Regions from separate parts of the Sporosarcina sp. FSL K6-2383 genome, predicted to be linked through region 3. Evidence: predicted binding sites of a transcription regulator. Region 3 holds the regulator's gene; each other region holds the start of a gene.

Region 1 (5,633 bases), 180 kb from region 3:
CCAACTTCCTCCAAATAGAGTGCATTTAGACCATGTAACGCATAGCCGGACTCCACTGTTCCCTTTTTCGTCACACGCTGATAACAAAATCCCGTCGGAATATCCATCCCACGTAAAAGTGTCGCTAATAAATGGGCCTTTGCAAAGCAGATTCCTTCTTGATGCAATAAGGCGTCTGATGCAGTAATCGTCACAATAGTACTTTCTTTATCAAACGAATGTTGAATGCTATCCCTCACAAAACAAAAAGCGATTTCTGCCCGCTCAAATTGTGTGTGCCCCTGTGCTTTGATTTTCTCAATTTTCTTTTGTACGATCGGATGCCGAAAATCAATCACAGCAGATTCTACTAAATACTGTTGGACATTCCCCTGTTCAAGTTCTATCTGCATATGCGCAACTCCTCATGGACTAAAAGTAATTCAATGTTTCTTTCCCTTCATCCGAAATCATATCCGGCGACCACTTCGGCTCCCACACAACATCGACCTCTACATCGGAAATGTCAAGACGATCCTTCAATATAAAGTCAACACCACCTGTAATCATGTCGTGCATCGGACATCCAGGTGTCGTTAACGTCATTTTGACATACACTTTGTTAGCCTCGTATTGAATATCATAGACGAGGCCTAAATCAATGATACTAATCCCAAGCTCTGGGTCGTAAACGAGCTTGAGTAATTCACGAATACGTTCAATCATTTCCATTTCGCTCATTCCTTCTTTGTTTTTTACCGACTAAATACACGACCAATTAAGATCATATACAGTACGGAAGAAATCGAGAAAGCCAGTCCACCGACGACTGTAAGCGTCGTGCTATCTATCAAAATAGCCGCGAATAACACGAACAAACAGAATGCGATAGTAATAACACCCATACGCACTTTCTTATCATCCAATAAATCAGCCATTAATGGAGTTCCCGGTCTCCCTGCTAGCTTGCCAAACTTGTGTGTCCACCATAAAAACGGGATAATTTTCGACACATAACAAAGGATTGTAAACGATACCCAGCCACCTAGATAAACCCATCCTACTAAAAGCACCATTTTCGGGTGCAAAAGTTGGTTTGGAAATACAACTGTGTAAATAAGCAATGCACCTATAAAAAGTAAAAGAAATTGCGCAGCATAAACCGACCATCGAATGCCGTGACCTGGATTTGGCTTCACTCGATGTTTTTTGATTTGAAGTAAGTGGATATTATAGAAAACGAGAGCAAGCGTCACAAAAAGAAGCGCGAACCATGTTGTCCAAAAACCTCCGCCTAGCAAGAAAGACACCGCCCCAAATACGATAGCAGTGTTCCAAGTAATCAAAGTTGCCCATTGCAAGCGAGTCGGATAATGGTGAGCCAAATAAAACATCGGTAGCATTTTATAGCTGAAACCGGTAATGAGCATACCAAACCAACCGAGCGTCCCAAGCCAAATATGCGCCTTCAATAGGCTCTCATGCAGGGCAGTTCGATTTCCAGTATAAAAATTAACGCCCATCCACATACCGATAAGCCCTGTTAGCACTAAATACAAAACTGCACAAGCCGCACTAATCGTAATGGCATCCCATTTGCGGGCTCTCCATAAGGTAACTCCGATATTAATTGCAAAAAGAAATATTCCTATAAAAGCGAGTGTTGCAAATCCAGCAATGTATATCGTCTTAAACGATACAAAACCATACAATAAGCCAGAAAGACCAATTGTGAAAAATACATAGTGTGCATAGCCAAGCCTTTGACTGTAAATAGTAGACTGTAAAATAACATTAATCAGCTGATATACGGCTCCCATCGCCAACATCGTAGCCCATCCAAGAACAAATAAATGTGTATAAAACCAACCACTTGGCCCTCGTAAATCATGTTGAAGCCAATCGAACAGCGTTAGGATGGAGACACCATGAAACAAAAAGAAACCAATTATCCCCGTAATGATAAAGAAAAATGGGAGACGAAACATAGTCCTCTCCCCCTTACACCTTATGGATAGTTACTTTTGCCGAACCATCTGACTGCTCATCTACACTAAAAGGACAGCCAAGGCGATTCAATTCCTCAATCAAAAAAACGGGCACTCGATCATTGTGAATCTTCACTTGATCCCCCGGATGACTGCGGTCCAAAGCAGCTAATGTACGCATCATTGGTTGTGGAGGCTCTAGTCCACGATTATCGAGTGTAATCGTTTTGGGTTCTCGAGCAACCGTCTCCTCACTAGAGAACTGAGCTGTAGAAACCAGCTCGTCCTCTGTTGAAGAGTCCTCTATATCCAATAGATGTTTGTATTTTTTATTGACAAAAGAAACAACCCAATGGTCTTTTTCTTTGCGTTCAACCTTATTCACAAAGCCCTTCATCTTCAACACACCTAATAATGGCGTCGGTTTGAACGTTGCGTGGAGTACGAAAATATCTCCCGCCTCTATCTCCATCACCGTATCCATAATTAGCTGGAAAGGCTCCAGCTTTTTGTTCAAGTGAGGACGCACATCTAATTCTACAATTTTCGTCGTTTGCTGATTCACAATGAATCATCTCCTACAAATAGTAGTCACTTAAGATACAGATTTTTTTGCTTCATCATATAAACTTGCCATTCCACCATACAGTGAGTAGAAGAATGCATCGGGCGCATCCAAAGAGAATGTTTTGTACTGCTTAGGGTCGATGCCTAGTACGTTTTCGAATAATTTTGCTGTATCCTCGAACGCATAAAAACAATAATGCGTAAAGTTGAAAGTCGGCATTTTTTCGAAAATCGTAATGATTTCACTCGCAAACTTATCTACTTCACCAGCAGCTTGCTGCACCATTGAAACAGCATCCTCTAAGGACAGTTCAATTTTCAGTGTCTTGTCATCGATAACGTTAACTTTTGCCATCGCCAATCAACTCCAGACATGTTATAGTTTTTCAATTTTCACCTGGAATGTATCAGGACCTTGTTCAATATATTCCCATGTGTATTTCCCTTCATGCATCGAATCGAACTGAAAACGCAAAGGAATCGGATCATGGTCATTGACAATCAACATTGTCTCAGATGGATTTAACTTATTAAATGTTTCAAAAATGGTTTTATGCTTAAGATGCGGCGGATATTCTGGAACCTTTACTATTGCTGTATATTCACTCATCAACTATTCCTCCTAGAATTTTAATTATTGTAATATATAAATTGAACAATTGAATACATGTTGTTCCGTGTGCAGGCGCCTTAAAGGGGTAGCCTAAGCGGGATTAAAGGTATTCTTTAGTTCAGCTTATAGAGTAAGTATAAAGTTATTCACGCAATTATTCTGTGATGTATATCACAAATTCAAGATTATTTTTTACAAGGTTTTTGTTTAGTATCATTTATGAATTCTGCATCACTCGACTAAACATACGTTCAAATAGCCTATGTAAATGAAGCTGTGTATGATGCGATATTATCTTTGTGCAAAGCAAGCTCATGCATATCTATCAAATATTCGTCAAAAATAATCGCATTTAAGTATGAATATCGTTGAAAAATGAAGTGTGTCATGAAAAAGAGGCCCTATTCCAATGTTTTCGAAGAAATAGGTGGCATGCTTCTTGCAAATAATATAGGTGTACACGAAAAACATAATTCTATGTTTTTTTCATAGAATTAATAACCACATAAAAAAGGGAGGAGGAATACAAATTGACAACGATCATGCTTGTCTGTTCAGCTGGAATGTCGACTAGTTTACTAGTCAAAAAGATGGAATCCGCTGCAAATGCAAGAAATCAAGATATTAAAATCTTTGCTGTTTCAGAGTCGGAAGCCAAAAGACACTTCGAAGAAATTGATGTTCTACTGTTAGGACCACAAGTACGATTCTTAAAAAAGAAAATCGAAAAAGCTCTTGAAGGAAAAAACATTCCAGTTGAAGTCATCGATAGTATTGACTACGGCACGCTGAACGGTGATTCCGTCCTAACAAAAGCACTTGCATTACTGTAATGGAAACGCCTCATCTTAGTGGGGTTTAGAGATCAGATTGGGGGAATTCGGTGAGTTAACCGATTTATTGATCTCTATCATTTATTATCGCAGTATTCTATCAAGCATTCCGTTTTCCTAATTCATTTTTTAAAAAACAAGGGGGATAACTAGGTATGAATAAATTTATTGAAATTGCTGGCCGCATAGGGGCACAACGGCATCTGGTCGCTGTTCGTGACGGCTTTGTCTCCATCATGCCATTAATGATTTTAGGTTCAATGGTTATACTTTTCAACAACTTGCCAATTGACGCTTACCAAAACTTCATGGAAATGATTTTTGGCGGTGATGAATGGAAACAATTCGGTGGATCAGTTTGGAATGGTACATTTGCCATTGTAGCGTTACTAATTGCCTTCACCGTTGCCTATCAGCTTGCTCGCTCGTATGACAAAGACGGTCTGTCATCCGGTGTGGTCTCACTCGCTTCTTTAATAACAATTACGCAATTGTCTCCTACAGACGGAGGAATTCCTTTAGGTTGGGCCGGTGCACAAGGTCTATTTATCGCACTGATTGTTGCACTTGTTTCTACTGAAATTTTCACGAGACTACTCGGTAACAAACGCTTGATCGTGAAAATGCCTGCCAGTGTTCCACCAGCAGTTGCAAAATCGTTTGCCGCTTTGTTCCCTGCAATGATTACAATAAGTATATTCGGGCTCATTAAAGTATTCACGCTCGTTGGCGGAATGCCTGATATTCACCAAGCATTCTTCGACGCACTACAAGCACCTGTTTCAAAATTGGCAAACACACTAGGTTCAGCCGTTTTTGTTGCATTAATCATCCACATCCTTTGGTTTTTCGGACTTCATGGCGGAAATATTTTAGAACCGCTTATGCAAGCGATTTACTTACCTTCTATTGAAGCGAATGTAGCAGCATTTGCAGCAGGCGAAGAAATTCCTTATATTGTTACAAAATCATTCTTTGATGCTTTCATGTATCTAGGTGGTACGGGAGCTACACTTGGTTTGATTATTGCGGTGTTCATAGCAGGGCGGCGTCATAAGCATTATCGAAATGTCTCCGGACTGGGATCAGCACCAAGTTTATTCAATATTAATGAACCTATTATATTTGGTTTCCCGTTGGTTTTAAATCCTTTGTTAATTATTCCATTTATTTTAACGCCTGTTATCCTAGTAATTTTTAGTTATATCATGATTGCAACGGGGGTTGTTCCAAAAACGATAGCCTTTATCCCCTGGACGACACCACCGGTTATTGGCGGATTCTTAGCCACTGGATCGTGGCAGGGAGCTGTTTTGGCTGCAGTGAACTTAGTAATTTCAGTCCTGATATATCTACCATTTATTAAAATTGCAGAGCGAATAGAATTGAAGAAACTTGAAGGGGAATTAGCAGCACAAAAAAGAGACGTCGCGTAAATGAATATATTTCAACTAGATGATGAACCATACTCTTGAATAGGAAGTAGTGATGAACATGGAAGAACAAGTCATGCAGATTATTCTCCATAGCGGCAATGCAAAAAGTACAGCTTTTGAGGCTATCCAAGTTGCAAAAGAAAATGATATTGAGCAAGCAAATAGACTACTTGAACAAGCAAATGATGAACTTAGCAATGCACATAAGGTGCAAACC
Region 2 (5,633 bases), 680 kb from region 3:
GAACACAAATAAATATGTTTAATGATTACTTTGGCAAGGTGGCATTTTATATTATTTTTGTTTACCCCATCTTTTTATACGTAATAGCGGCTATAAAAAAGAAATTCAAATCACATAAGGAGCAAAGTGAATGAGGAAAATTTATTTTTTTATACTACTGCTAGTACTCTGCGTTAGTTTAGTCGGATGTACGGAAACAAAAATCCTTGAAAGGGTGAGCTTAGTTACTTTGGTAGGCTACGACATGGGAAAAGAGGAGAGTGTGGAGACTACAGCTGTTGTTCGCCAGGTGGGGACAGAATTACAAAGTAAAGTTGTAATTATTACGAGTGAAAACGAAACGAGTCAAGGAACACGAGTAAAAGTAAATTATAGGGCAGCCGAAAAATTAATGTCTGGACAATTGAGGGGGACATTGTTTGGTGAAGAGTTTGCTGAAAATGGCATAGGTCATTATATTGACACCCTTATGAAAAATCATACGTTAAGCGAGCGGATGCTTTTGGCAGTGGTGGAGGGTGAGACGAGACCGTTACTTGAATATCAATACCCGGAAATTGATGAAATTGGTGAACATATTTATAAGCTGTTAGATCAGAACATCAAAAGTGAGCAAGTGGTTTCATCAACACTTCATGAAGTAGCTTATGATTATTATTCCATAGGTAGAGACATTGCCTTGCCGATTATAAAAAAGGATGAGGAGCTTGTGGCAATTTCTGGTATTGCTTTATTTAGGAAGGATAAAATGAAAGGTAAACTTCCTATTGAGGATAGTTTTTTCATAAAGCTAAGTCGGAATGATTATCAAAATGGGACACTTGAAATAAAAATTAAAGGGGATGATTTTCCAGCATCATTAATAGAGGGGGACCCCGAAGAAATTTTTTTGGTGTTTGATCCAATCAAAACGCAAAGAGATGTGAAGTTAGTTAACCCGACAACGCCCGAATTTGATGTACATCTTAAAGTACAAGCAAGGTTATTAGAAATAAGACCGGATGTTAATATCGAGAACCCTGAAAAAATGGTGAAATTCGAAAAAGCAATTGGTAAGAAATTAGAGAGTGAAATATCGAGGGTAATTGCCTACTGCCAAGAAATGGATTCAGATGTTTTTGGATACGGTGACCTTTATAGAAGCTCTGTACGTCATTCTGAACTGACAGAAGAGAAATGGCATGAAATGTATAAGGAAATGAAAGTTAACGTTAAGGTTGACTTTAGACTACTTAGAAGTGGTGTCTTTGAATGATCGATATGTAGGTTAATCACTTTCCGAATGATAAAAAAGAGGTTCATTTGAATCAACCAGGCAGTTCTTTCATATGATAGTTCGAGGAGTGATTAAATTTGGAACGTCCAATGTTCCGAGGAAGTTATAAGCCTTATGTTTCGCCACTTGACCCGTGTCCGCCTATTTGGGTGAAGACTTTTGTTTTACCGCCACAAATTTTCATGAATTTTCAGCCACCTGGACTACCGCAAAATTCACCTGAAGAAACGCTACGTCAAGGTACACTTTGGCCTTCGTTGGCAGATGGATTTTCTCGGGAAGAGGGGATTTCATGAATGCGTTTGAAGAAGAAAGGGAAATGATGTTACGCGTACAGCAAGCAGATTTTGTTGTAGTTGAGCTGACCTTGTACACGGATACACACCCCAATGATGCAGAGGCACTCAGTCAGTGGCGTGAAGCAACTAAAGAGGCTGCTCACGTCCGGCGCCAATATGAAAATAGATACGGACCTTTATCTCTCCTATCAGTTCCTACTGAACAAGCGATTGAACTTGGATGGCGCTGGAATTCAACACCTTGGCCATGGCAACGATGAGGAGGGAGATACGCAATGTGGGTTTATGAAAAAAAACTGTTGTACCCTGTTGAGGTAGGTACGTGCAATCCGAAGCTCGCGAGATACATCGCGGAGCAATATGGGGGAGCAGACGGGGAGTTGGCTGCAGCGCTTCGCTATATGAATCAGCGCTATACAGTCCCAAGTAAAGTTATCGGAGTCTTGAATGACATTGCGACCGAGGAATTCTCTCATCTTGAAATGCTGGCGACAATGATTTATAAATTGACGAAAGATGCAACGCCAGAACAGCTGGAAGAAGCGGGGCTTGGCGCACATTTTGTCAACCATGGGCATGCTCTTTTTTATGAAAATGCCGGCGGGGTACCCTTCACTGCAACGTACATTCAGGCGAAAGGGGATCCAATCGCTGATTTGTATGAAGATATCGCAGCCGAAGAGAAAGCGAGGGCGACTTACCAGTGGCTGATCGATATTTCAGATGATCCATTAATCAATGATTCCCTGCGGTTTTTAAGGGAGAGGGAAAATATTCATTCGTTGCGTTTTAGGGAATCAGTTGAACTATTAAAAGATGAGCGAGATCGAAAAAAGATATTTTAATAGGTTATTCTATTTATTCTTTGTTTAAAATAACTTTATCAAATCCCCCCGATTTGCATGTTACTCGGGGGGATTTACTCATCCGCAAATTTCAGGAAGGAATCTTAACTTGTTTGCTAGTATTGCTATACCAATAGGCTGCTCCAATAAATAGAGCACCTCCAATGATATTGCCGATTGTGACGGGTACTAAGTTTGCTGCCAACCCCATCATCGATACTGTTTCGGGGTGGGGAATCATTAGTGAGATAGATAGTAGTGTCATGTTGGCAATACTATGCTCAAAACCAGAAGTGATAAAAGCAAATAAGCACCAAAAAATCATAATTAGTTTTGCAGTTTCATCTTTTAATTTGACAGAGCACCAGGCAGCTAAACAGACAAGAATATTACAAAGAATCCCGCGGACAACTAACTCCATAAATGGCGTATTCATCTTGCTACCAGCTGTAGTTGTGATGAAATCAGCTGTCGCCCCAGATGCTAATCCGGAATAGAAAAATAGCATGGCAACTAGTATGGAACCCGCAAAGTTACCGATATAACTATAGGTCCATACTTTTAATGTGTCGTATCCGGTTGTTTTTTTCATCAAGGTGCCGATGGTCATAATCATATTATTACTCGTGAAAAGATCGGCCCCAGCCATAAGAACAAGACTTAGTGCAACCCCAAATGCCATTCCCATCACAAGTTTTGTACCAGCGAAACCATATGGGATCAGGATTCCGCCAATTGTATAAATTAGAACGACTCCTAACCCAACGAAAAATCCGGCCATCATAGTCACGGTGAAGTATCTAGCTTTACTTGAGTTTAATAAATTAATTTTGGAGACGGCCATATCACTAAATGTCGCGATTGTTTCTTTCATCTCATTTCCCTCCGGCTATTTATCTTCTAAGCTGCAATCAGGAATACTGTTGAATTGGGTTCGGCTACTTCTGTTAGATCGCTTCATTTTTATAATGTGTGAAGAAATTATGAAAAGTTTGTGAAGAGTTTCACATAGGTGCCGAAAAAAAAGAACCGCTCATGTTGTATTCTCCAAAATTATAGCGCAATTATTTAATTACGCTATCCCTAAATATTACAAATTAATGAACAAATAAACAATACACAAGGAGAAATATCCTACTACGATGTTTCTCCTTGTGTATCTATTTTTACTTCGTCATCATCAATTCTTTTGTATCGTGTCCTTTAAATGTCACTTTCAATTTTAGCGTTTTATAATCGAGAACTTCGAATGCCTCTGCAGTTTGTTTAATCAAATCTTCATCATCTGTATCAGGAGTCAGCTCCATTTCCTGAAAGATTTCATCGAGCTTGTCCATTGCCTGATCACCGTGCAAATAAGTGTCCTCTATTTTATTCCCATACATAGCCTCTGTCTTATCGGGCTTTTCCTCAAAGTTAGCAACCACTGCTTCTTTTTTATCCTTCGTATCAATCGCTATATCAAAAGAAGTAAAGCCATATTGTTCACCAATGGATTGTTTTTCGTCATCATCAGGTTTATCCTTAACGGTATTTTTATCGCTACAAGCACTGATGATGAATTGGCAAGCTAGTACGACGATGATTAGCTTCCACCATGTTGTTTTCAACTCGCTCATCCTTTCATTGGATCTTGTTAGTAACCTAACCGATGAAGAAGAAAGTTATACACTAAAGAAAAAACACCAGCCAGGAGCACTTCATTGCAATTCTAAAAATATTTAGAAACTACTTAAAAACTTCATATATGCCACTTATAATTTAAAAGATTATTGGCAATGTTGGAAGTTGGATACTAATTTTGGAAAACTAGTAAAGTAGGGGGAATGAATGTGTCGATTAAGCGATTATCATTTTGGGTAGCAATCATTACTTTTGGTTTAATTGTGTTCGGAGGATATGTGGCTTCGTCGCAATCAGGGTTAGGCTGTGGACCGGAATGGCCTTTGTGTAATGGAGAAGTGATTCCGACTTTGCAAGGAGAAACGCTCATTGAGTTTGCACATCGCGTTATTGGGGCAATTCTTGGTGTTTTGAGCATTATTCTTTTTGCTAAAGTTAAACGTGCGAAGATGAGTAAAGCTGTTAATACAGCAGCTAATTGGATGGTGGCTTTGCTTATTTTTCAAGTGTTACTTGGTGCGATTATTGTATGGTTTCATCTCCCAACATTTATTATTGCGGGTCATTTACTTATAGCGATGCTGTTCTTAGCGTGTGTATTAGTCATATGGCGACGATCGTCGGAACGAATGGTGATCCAGCGTATAGCACTCAGTACTCAGCAACAAAGGAAAATAACTAGGCATATCAAGGTATTATTAGGCCTAGTCCTTGCTATTTTTTTCGTAGGCGCTTATGTGAAACATGATTTTATTGGGACAAGCTGTGGCTGGGTGACATGTGGCGACTCTCTTATACCGAGATCTGGTCCTGAGATTGTCCAAACGACACATCGACTTTTAGGAATTGTGTTAGCCGTTTATAGTATGTTGTTAACGTATTGGTCCTTCGCAAAACGCTGGGGTGCACCATTACAGAAACGGTTTATAACTATTTTAGTGACAGTTGCGCTCCAAGTTATATTGGGTGTTTTAACAATTGTGACAGCAATTGATATTGTTTGGGCAATGCTCCATGTCGCTGTAGGAACATTGTTGTTTGCGGTTATAGCGGAGGCGTCTATTTATATGGCTACTTTGGTGAAGGAGAAGGGAAGATTGGTTCCTTTTTCAACCAAACAGTTGTCGATGAAAAATGGTAAGTCTGGCAGCTATTTAGGACAGCGGTAATAGGAAGGTGCTGGGCTTTTACGTGATGAAAGCACAGCACCTTAGTTGTTACTTTGTTACCCGTTCTAATTCTTCTTTCAGGATAACAGCATGGTTGTGAATGGAATCCTTGGCTGCGAATACGAGTGTTACGGGCATTATGTGCGCTAATCGATGTAGTTCAGCTATTTTGTTTATCTTAATAATATCAGTATGAAGTTCGTTTAGATATTTTTCTCGAAAGTCTAGAAATTTATTTGGATCATGACCAAACCATTGTCGAAGCTCGTTACTAGGCGCAACGCCTTTCGCCCAATCGGCCAAATGCGCAGCATCTTTCGAAATTCCACGTGGCCATAGTCTGTCTATCAATACTCGATAGCCATCCTCTATTGCATAGGGCTCATATATTCTTTTTAAATGAAATCTATCCACGCAATTC
Region 3 (5,633 bases):
CTTCCATTTTGTCTGTATCTGTTGCCATATAAGCAGACGCATAGCCACGGTCGAATTGCATACCTTCTACGACATCTAGTTCAGTCGTGAAGCCTTTCGATTCTTCAATTGTGATAACACCATCGTTACCAACACGCTCCATTGCTTCAGCGATCAATTGTCCGACTTCCTCGTCGCCAGAAGAGATAGCCGCAACTTGCGCAATTTCTTCTTTCCCTTGGATTTCATCGGAAATATCTTGTAATCCTTCAATCGCAGCGATAACCGCTTTTTCGATTCCTTTACGGATACCGACAGGGTTTGCGCCAGCTGTAACGTTTTTCAAACCTTCACGGATCATTGCTTGCGCTAGAACCGTTGCAGTTGTTGTACCGTCACCTGCGATTTCGTTCGTTTTCGAAGCGACTTCTGCTACGAGTTTAGCACCCATATTTTCAAATGCATCTTCTAATTCGATTTCTTTTGCGATTGTCACACCATCGTTTGTAATAAGTGGTGAACCGAATTTCTTTTCAAGAACAACGTTACGTCCTTTAGGTCCAAGTGTTACTTTTACAGCATCTGCTAATGTATCAACACCACGAAGCATTGCGCTACGTGCGTCTTCATTGAATTTAATTTGTTTAGCCATTTATAAGTTCCCTCCTGATTTTCGTGTATTTGTAAATTAACCGATTGGTAGCTTATTAGCCGATAATCGCTAAAATGTCGCTTTCACGCAGGATCAGATATTCGTTACCTTCATATTTCACTTCAGTACCAGCATATTTTGAGAAGATGATCCGATCGCCTTCTTTAACTTCCAGGTCGATGCGCTGGCCATTTTCAAGCACACGTCCAGTACCTGCCGCAATAACTTTACCTTCTTGCGGTTTCTCTTTCGCGGAATCCGGTATTACAATACCGCTTGATGTTTTTTCTTCTGCCTCGATCAATTCGATTAAGATACGGTCACCTAATGGTTTCAACAAGTAAAACAACCTCCTCAAAGTAATTTCTACATTTTTAGCACTCGGTAGATGTGAGTGCTAACACATTTCCTATCATAATGAATATTTGCATTAATTGCAAGCGAAATACTTTCAATTACGCTACAGTGTAGTTGCGTCGAGAGTTCACACTTCCTATTGATTCGAGTTAAACATTTCTCTTTGCTTATCTGGCTTTAAACAGCTAAAATTAACCTCAGCCACAGTTGAAAGGGTGGGTTCGTTGAAAAACTGGAAAATCTCTTTATGGCTCTTAGCAACATATGCAGCCATGCATATGGGTAGTATCTTTTTAAGCCAAGGTTTGTTTGACTACTTCCCCTGGAATGAACAATATAGTGAAAAAGACATTGCCTATCGCGCAAGCGCTTGGGCATTGTTCATCAGCAATGCTCTTGCGGCCATTGTATTTTTGGCATTCATCTTTCGCAATAAAAAGTTCTTCCATATTTTCAAAGGAAAAAAATCTACAACCGGCAATGCGATTCTTTGGGGAATCATCGGTTTCTTCCTCGTTATGGGAGGACAAATGCTCGCTGGTATGATTGAAGGCTTGTTTGGCATCACGCCGGGGTCTGATAATACGGCTATACTCAGTGACATTGCAAAAGTATCCCCTATCATCATTCTTTCAATCGTCTTATTTGCACCATTCCTAGAAGAAATAGTGTTTAGACGCATTCTTTTTGGTGGAATTTATCAAAAAACAAATTTCTGGGTTGCCGCCATTGCCAGTGCCCTGATTTTTGCTGCAGTGCATAACGAGCTTGAGCATCTTTTAGTCTACATGGCGCCCGGACTCATATTCTCTTATCTGTACTATCGAACCAAACGACTGCTGACACCAATGATTGCCCACCTACTCATGAATGGCTTCGTCGTCATTGCCAATCTAAACCTCGAGAAACTTCAAAAATATCTCGAAGAGCTAGAAAGTTTAAAGCAAGGAATTATCATCTTTTTCCAATAAAAAAATCTTCCTTACCGAAATTTTCGGTTGGAAGACTTTTTTATTGTTGCTCCTGTTGACCCATCACTTCGTCAATTTGTCGCTGTTGCTCTGCACGAACTTCTTCTAACTGTCGCTCTCGCTCTGCCAGCTCTTCATCCGACTTCCGTTGCTTTTCTGCCTTCAAATATTTTCGATAGCCAAATTTGGATATGAAAATACTGATTTCATAGAGCGCAAACAATGGAACGGTCACGAATAAGTGAGAAAACAAATCAGGCGGTGTAATAAAGGCTGCAATGACGAACAGTACGAAATAAGCATACTTTCGAATTTTCACCAATGTTGCCGGATCCAAAATACCAAGTCTTGTTAAAAATAGCAGGACAATCGGCAACTGGAAAACGATACCGAATGGTATGAGTAATTGAAACAAGAATGAGAAATACTCATTAATGCCAATTGTTTGGGTAATGCCCAAATCTGACGATAAATTCACCATGAACTTCATCACATATGGCAATAGTACAAAATAGGCAAACGAAATCCCCCCGACAAATAGGAAGAACGTGTACGGGATATAACTCAACGTTGCACGTCGTTCCGTTTCATGTAACCCAGGCGAGATGAACGCCCATAACTGATACATAGTAACCGGTGAAACAATAATGACCGCAACAAAAATAATCACTTTCAAGTAGATCATAATAGGATCGAGCACACTGAATGCATTTAACGTAGTACCATCAACTAATCCGTCATGCTCCAAAAACTGAAATTGCAAAAATTGTATGATTGGCTTGGCGATGAAAAATCCGCCTATTATTGCAACAACAAAGAAAACGACGATTACCATCAGCCGTTTTCTAATTTCATCTATATGTTCAATGATTGTTAAGTTTTTTTCTGCCATTGGACAAACATCCTAACTTACTTCACTTCTTCTTTCTTAACTTCCACTTGCAATACTTCTGCTTTTTTGTCTTCTACTTTCTTTACGTCGTCATTTTCTACGAGACCTTTCGTCGCGTTTTTAAATTCACGCAATGAAGAACCGAACGCCTTCCCAATCTCAGGCAACTTCTTTGGACCGAAAACAAGCAACGCAATAATTGCGATAATGACTAAACTCATTGGACCTGGCATCTCAGACACCTCCCTCGTAGTAGAAGGACTAAACCATCCCTCATTCTGCTATCCATTTTACACGAAAACAGCTTGTATTACTATTATTGGGCCATTATAATTGTGAATTTTTGACGTCATTTTTCATGAAATAAATGAGTGTCTGTAACTCTACAGATAAATCAATCGTATGGACACGCACTTCATCAGGTGCCGTCAAGCGGACTGGTGTAAAGTTCAAAATCCCTTTAATCCCTGCCTCCACCAGCTTATCGGTAACATCCTGCGCTACCCGTGATGGTACTGTCAGAATGACAAGATCAATGCCTAGTTCAACAATTTTTTCACTAATTGTATCTGGGTGAAACACAGGAATGCCACTCAACATTTTTCCCCCTGCCGGAGCTTTTGGATCAAACGCTACGACAATACGTGTATTATGGTTTTTATGAAAATTATACTTTAAAAAAGCACTACCCAAACTGCCCACACCAATGAGTGCAACATCCGTTCCTTCATCCTGATCAAGAATCTGACGGAAAAATTCGACAAGATAATGCACATCATAGCCATATCCTTTGCGGCCAAGCGCCCCAAAATGGGAGAAGTCTCGCCGGATTGTTGCCGCATCAATTTTCATCGCTTCACTTAATTCACTTGAAGATACACGTTTCTTCCCTAAATTTGCGAAGTTTTGAAGAAATCTATAATAGAGAGGCAACCGCTTTGATGTCGCCTGTGGTATTTTTGGCGTTTCTTCTATCATTGTATAGCCTCCCGAACCTACTCATTCATTACAACCTGGCACAACAGCGGCCAAACATAAACCGATTCTATCGTACAGTAGATACAGAAGGTTGTAAAGTCGACCGTTGCACGCTTCGAGCCATTCCAGTAAACTAAAGTAGAATAGAGGTGTTCGATATGATTGTATTACAAGTGAACGGACTGACAAAATCATTCTCAGGAACCAATATATTAGAAAATATTCGACTCGAAGTCCAACACCGTGACCGCGTTGCACTCGTTGGACGTAACGGAGCAGGCAAGTCGACACTTCTGAAAATAATTGCTGGTGAAATGACAGCAGACTCAGGCGATTTAATTATCCCGAAAGACGTTAGAATTGGTTATCTTGAACAGCATAGTGGTATCGACTCTTCCTTGTCTGTCTGGCAAGAAATGATGACCGTCTTCGAACCACTTCATAATATGGAAAGACGGCTACGGACACTTGAGGTGCAGATGGCTGACCCGGCTGTATACGACAACCCAACAGACTATGAACGGGTAATGTCAGAGTATGACGCCCTTCAAATCGAGTTCAAGGATTCTGGTGGCTATCAATATGAGTCAGACACGCGCTCCGTTCTACACGGTATGCGCTTTTATCCCGACGATTATGAAAAAAGCGTCAGCCTTCTATCTGGAGGCCAAAAGACACGCTTAGCACTTGCGAAAATGCTGCTTAGCAAGCCTGATCTTCTCATCCTTGATGAGCCGACAAACCATCTCGATATCGAAACGCTCGGCTGGCTGGAAAAATACCTCGTTTCTTATGAGGGTGCCATTTTAATTGTTTCACACGACCGCTATTTCCTGGATGAAATCGTGACAATCGTCTATGAAGTTTCTAGGCGTAAAGTGGCGAAGTATATAGGTAATTACAGTGCTTATCTCGACGAAAAATCGAAGAATTACGAACGTGATCAAAAGCTTTTTGAAAAGGACATGAGTGAGAAAGCGAAACTCGAAGATTTCGTCCAGCGCAACATTGCTCGTGCATCGACTTCTAAAATGGCGAAGAGCCGTCGCAAACAGCTCGAACGGACAGACTGGATGGATTCGCCTGACGGAGACGAAAAATCAGCTAGCTTTAGCTTTTCAATTGACCGCCCGAGTGGTAATGATGTGTTAGCGCTCGACAATGTTGCGATTGGCTATAACGATACCCCTGTATCAACAGGCATCAACCTGCGTGTCTACAAGCAAGACCGTATTGCTATCATCGGACCGAATGGCGTCGGCAAGTCAACATTGCTGAAAACACTCGTCAAAACAAATGAAGCCATTGCAGGCTTGATACGTTATGGGACAAACGTTCAATTTGGTTATTATGATCAGGAACAAGCTACACTAATTGGGACTAGCACTGTTCTTCAGGAATTATGGAATGATTGGCCGATGATGAATGAAAAAGATGTGCGCTCTGTGCTAGGTCGCTTTTTATTTACAGGCGAAGATGTGGATAAGCCCGTCACTTCCTTATCAGGTGGCGAAAAAGCACGACTATCACTTGCTAAGCTAATGCTCGAAAAATCGAATACACTCGTTCTCGATGAGCCAACAAACCATCTGGACTTAGACAGCAAAGAAATTCTCGAAAATGCATTGGATGATTTCCCAGGTACACTCATCTTCGTATCACATGACCGTTACTTTATTAACCGTATCGCAACAAAAGTCATTGACATTAGTGCAACAGGTGCTGTCGAGTATCTCGGCGATTACGATTATTTTGTGGAGAAGAAGTTGGAACAGCAAGAGTTGCTTGACGAGGCGAATCTCAC

Evidence for each region. Region 3 encodes Rex, which represses fermentation and respiration genes when NADH is low (regulators of the CRP and FNR family bind a similar motif). Its sites were predicted from a motif close to TTGTGAAATATTTCACAA; they were not measured.
Region 1: MKZ10_RS17605 (DUF2249 domain-containing protein) is a predicted target of Rex. The motif match lies at 3,307-3,324, and genes of this name have one in related genera.
Region 2: MKZ10_RS14880 (formate/nitrite transporter family protein) is a predicted target of Rex. The motif match lies at 3,413-3,430, and genes of this name have one in related genera.

Annotation. Positions count from the first base shown of each region.
Region 1 is NZ_CP152017.1:3,472,046-3,477,678, forward strand. It holds gene MKZ10_RS17580 (transglutaminase family protein) at 1-392, opposite strand, end outside; gene MKZ10_RS17585 (metal-sulfur cluster assembly factor) at 412-720, opposite strand; gene MKZ10_RS17590 (hypothetical protein) at 735-1,967, opposite strand; gene MKZ10_RS17595 (DUF2249 domain-containing protein) at 1,981-2,532, opposite strand; gene MKZ10_RS17600 (hypothetical protein) at 2,563-2,889, opposite strand; gene MKZ10_RS17605 (DUF2249 domain-containing protein) at 2,911-3,144, opposite strand; gene MKZ10_RS17610 (PTS sugar transporter subunit IIB) at 3,678-3,980, shown strand; gene MKZ10_RS17615 (PTS sugar transporter subunit IIC) at 4,136-5,416, shown strand; gene MKZ10_RS17620 (PTS lactose/cellobiose transporter subunit IIA) at 5,469-5,633, shown strand, end outside.
Region 2 is NZ_CP152017.1:2,972,337-2,977,969, reverse strand. It holds gene MKZ10_RS14905 (GerAB/ArcD/ProY family transporter) at 1-134, shown strand, start outside; gene MKZ10_RS14900 (Ger(x)C family spore germination protein) at 131-1,255, shown strand; gene MKZ10_RS14895 (spore coat associated protein CotJA) at 1,354-1,572, shown strand; gene MKZ10_RS14890 (spore coat protein CotJB) at 1,569-1,835, shown strand; gene MKZ10_RS14885 (manganese catalase family protein) at 1,851-2,420, shown strand; gene MKZ10_RS14880 (formate/nitrite transporter family protein) at 2,512-3,294, opposite strand; gene MKZ10_RS14875 (YusW family protein) at 3,587-4,030, opposite strand; gene MKZ10_RS14870 (COX15/CtaA family protein) at 4,253-5,212, shown strand; gene MKZ10_RS14865 (DUF488 family protein) at 5,261-5,626, opposite strand.
Region 3 is NZ_CP152017.1:3,654,853-3,660,485, forward strand. It holds gene groL (chaperonin GroEL) at 1-631, opposite strand, end outside; gene groES (co-chaperone GroES) at 687-971, opposite strand; gene MKZ10_RS18410 (CPBP family intramembrane glutamic endopeptidase) at 1,213-1,959, shown strand; gene tatC (twin-arginine translocase subunit TatC) at 2,000-2,851, opposite strand; gene MKZ10_RS18420 (twin-arginine translocase TatA/TatE family subunit) at 2,869-3,084, opposite strand; gene MKZ10_RS18425 (redox-sensing transcriptional repressor Rex) at 3,179-3,829, opposite strand; gene MKZ10_RS18430 (ABC-F family ATP-binding cassette domain-containing protein) at 3,988-5,633, shown strand, end outside.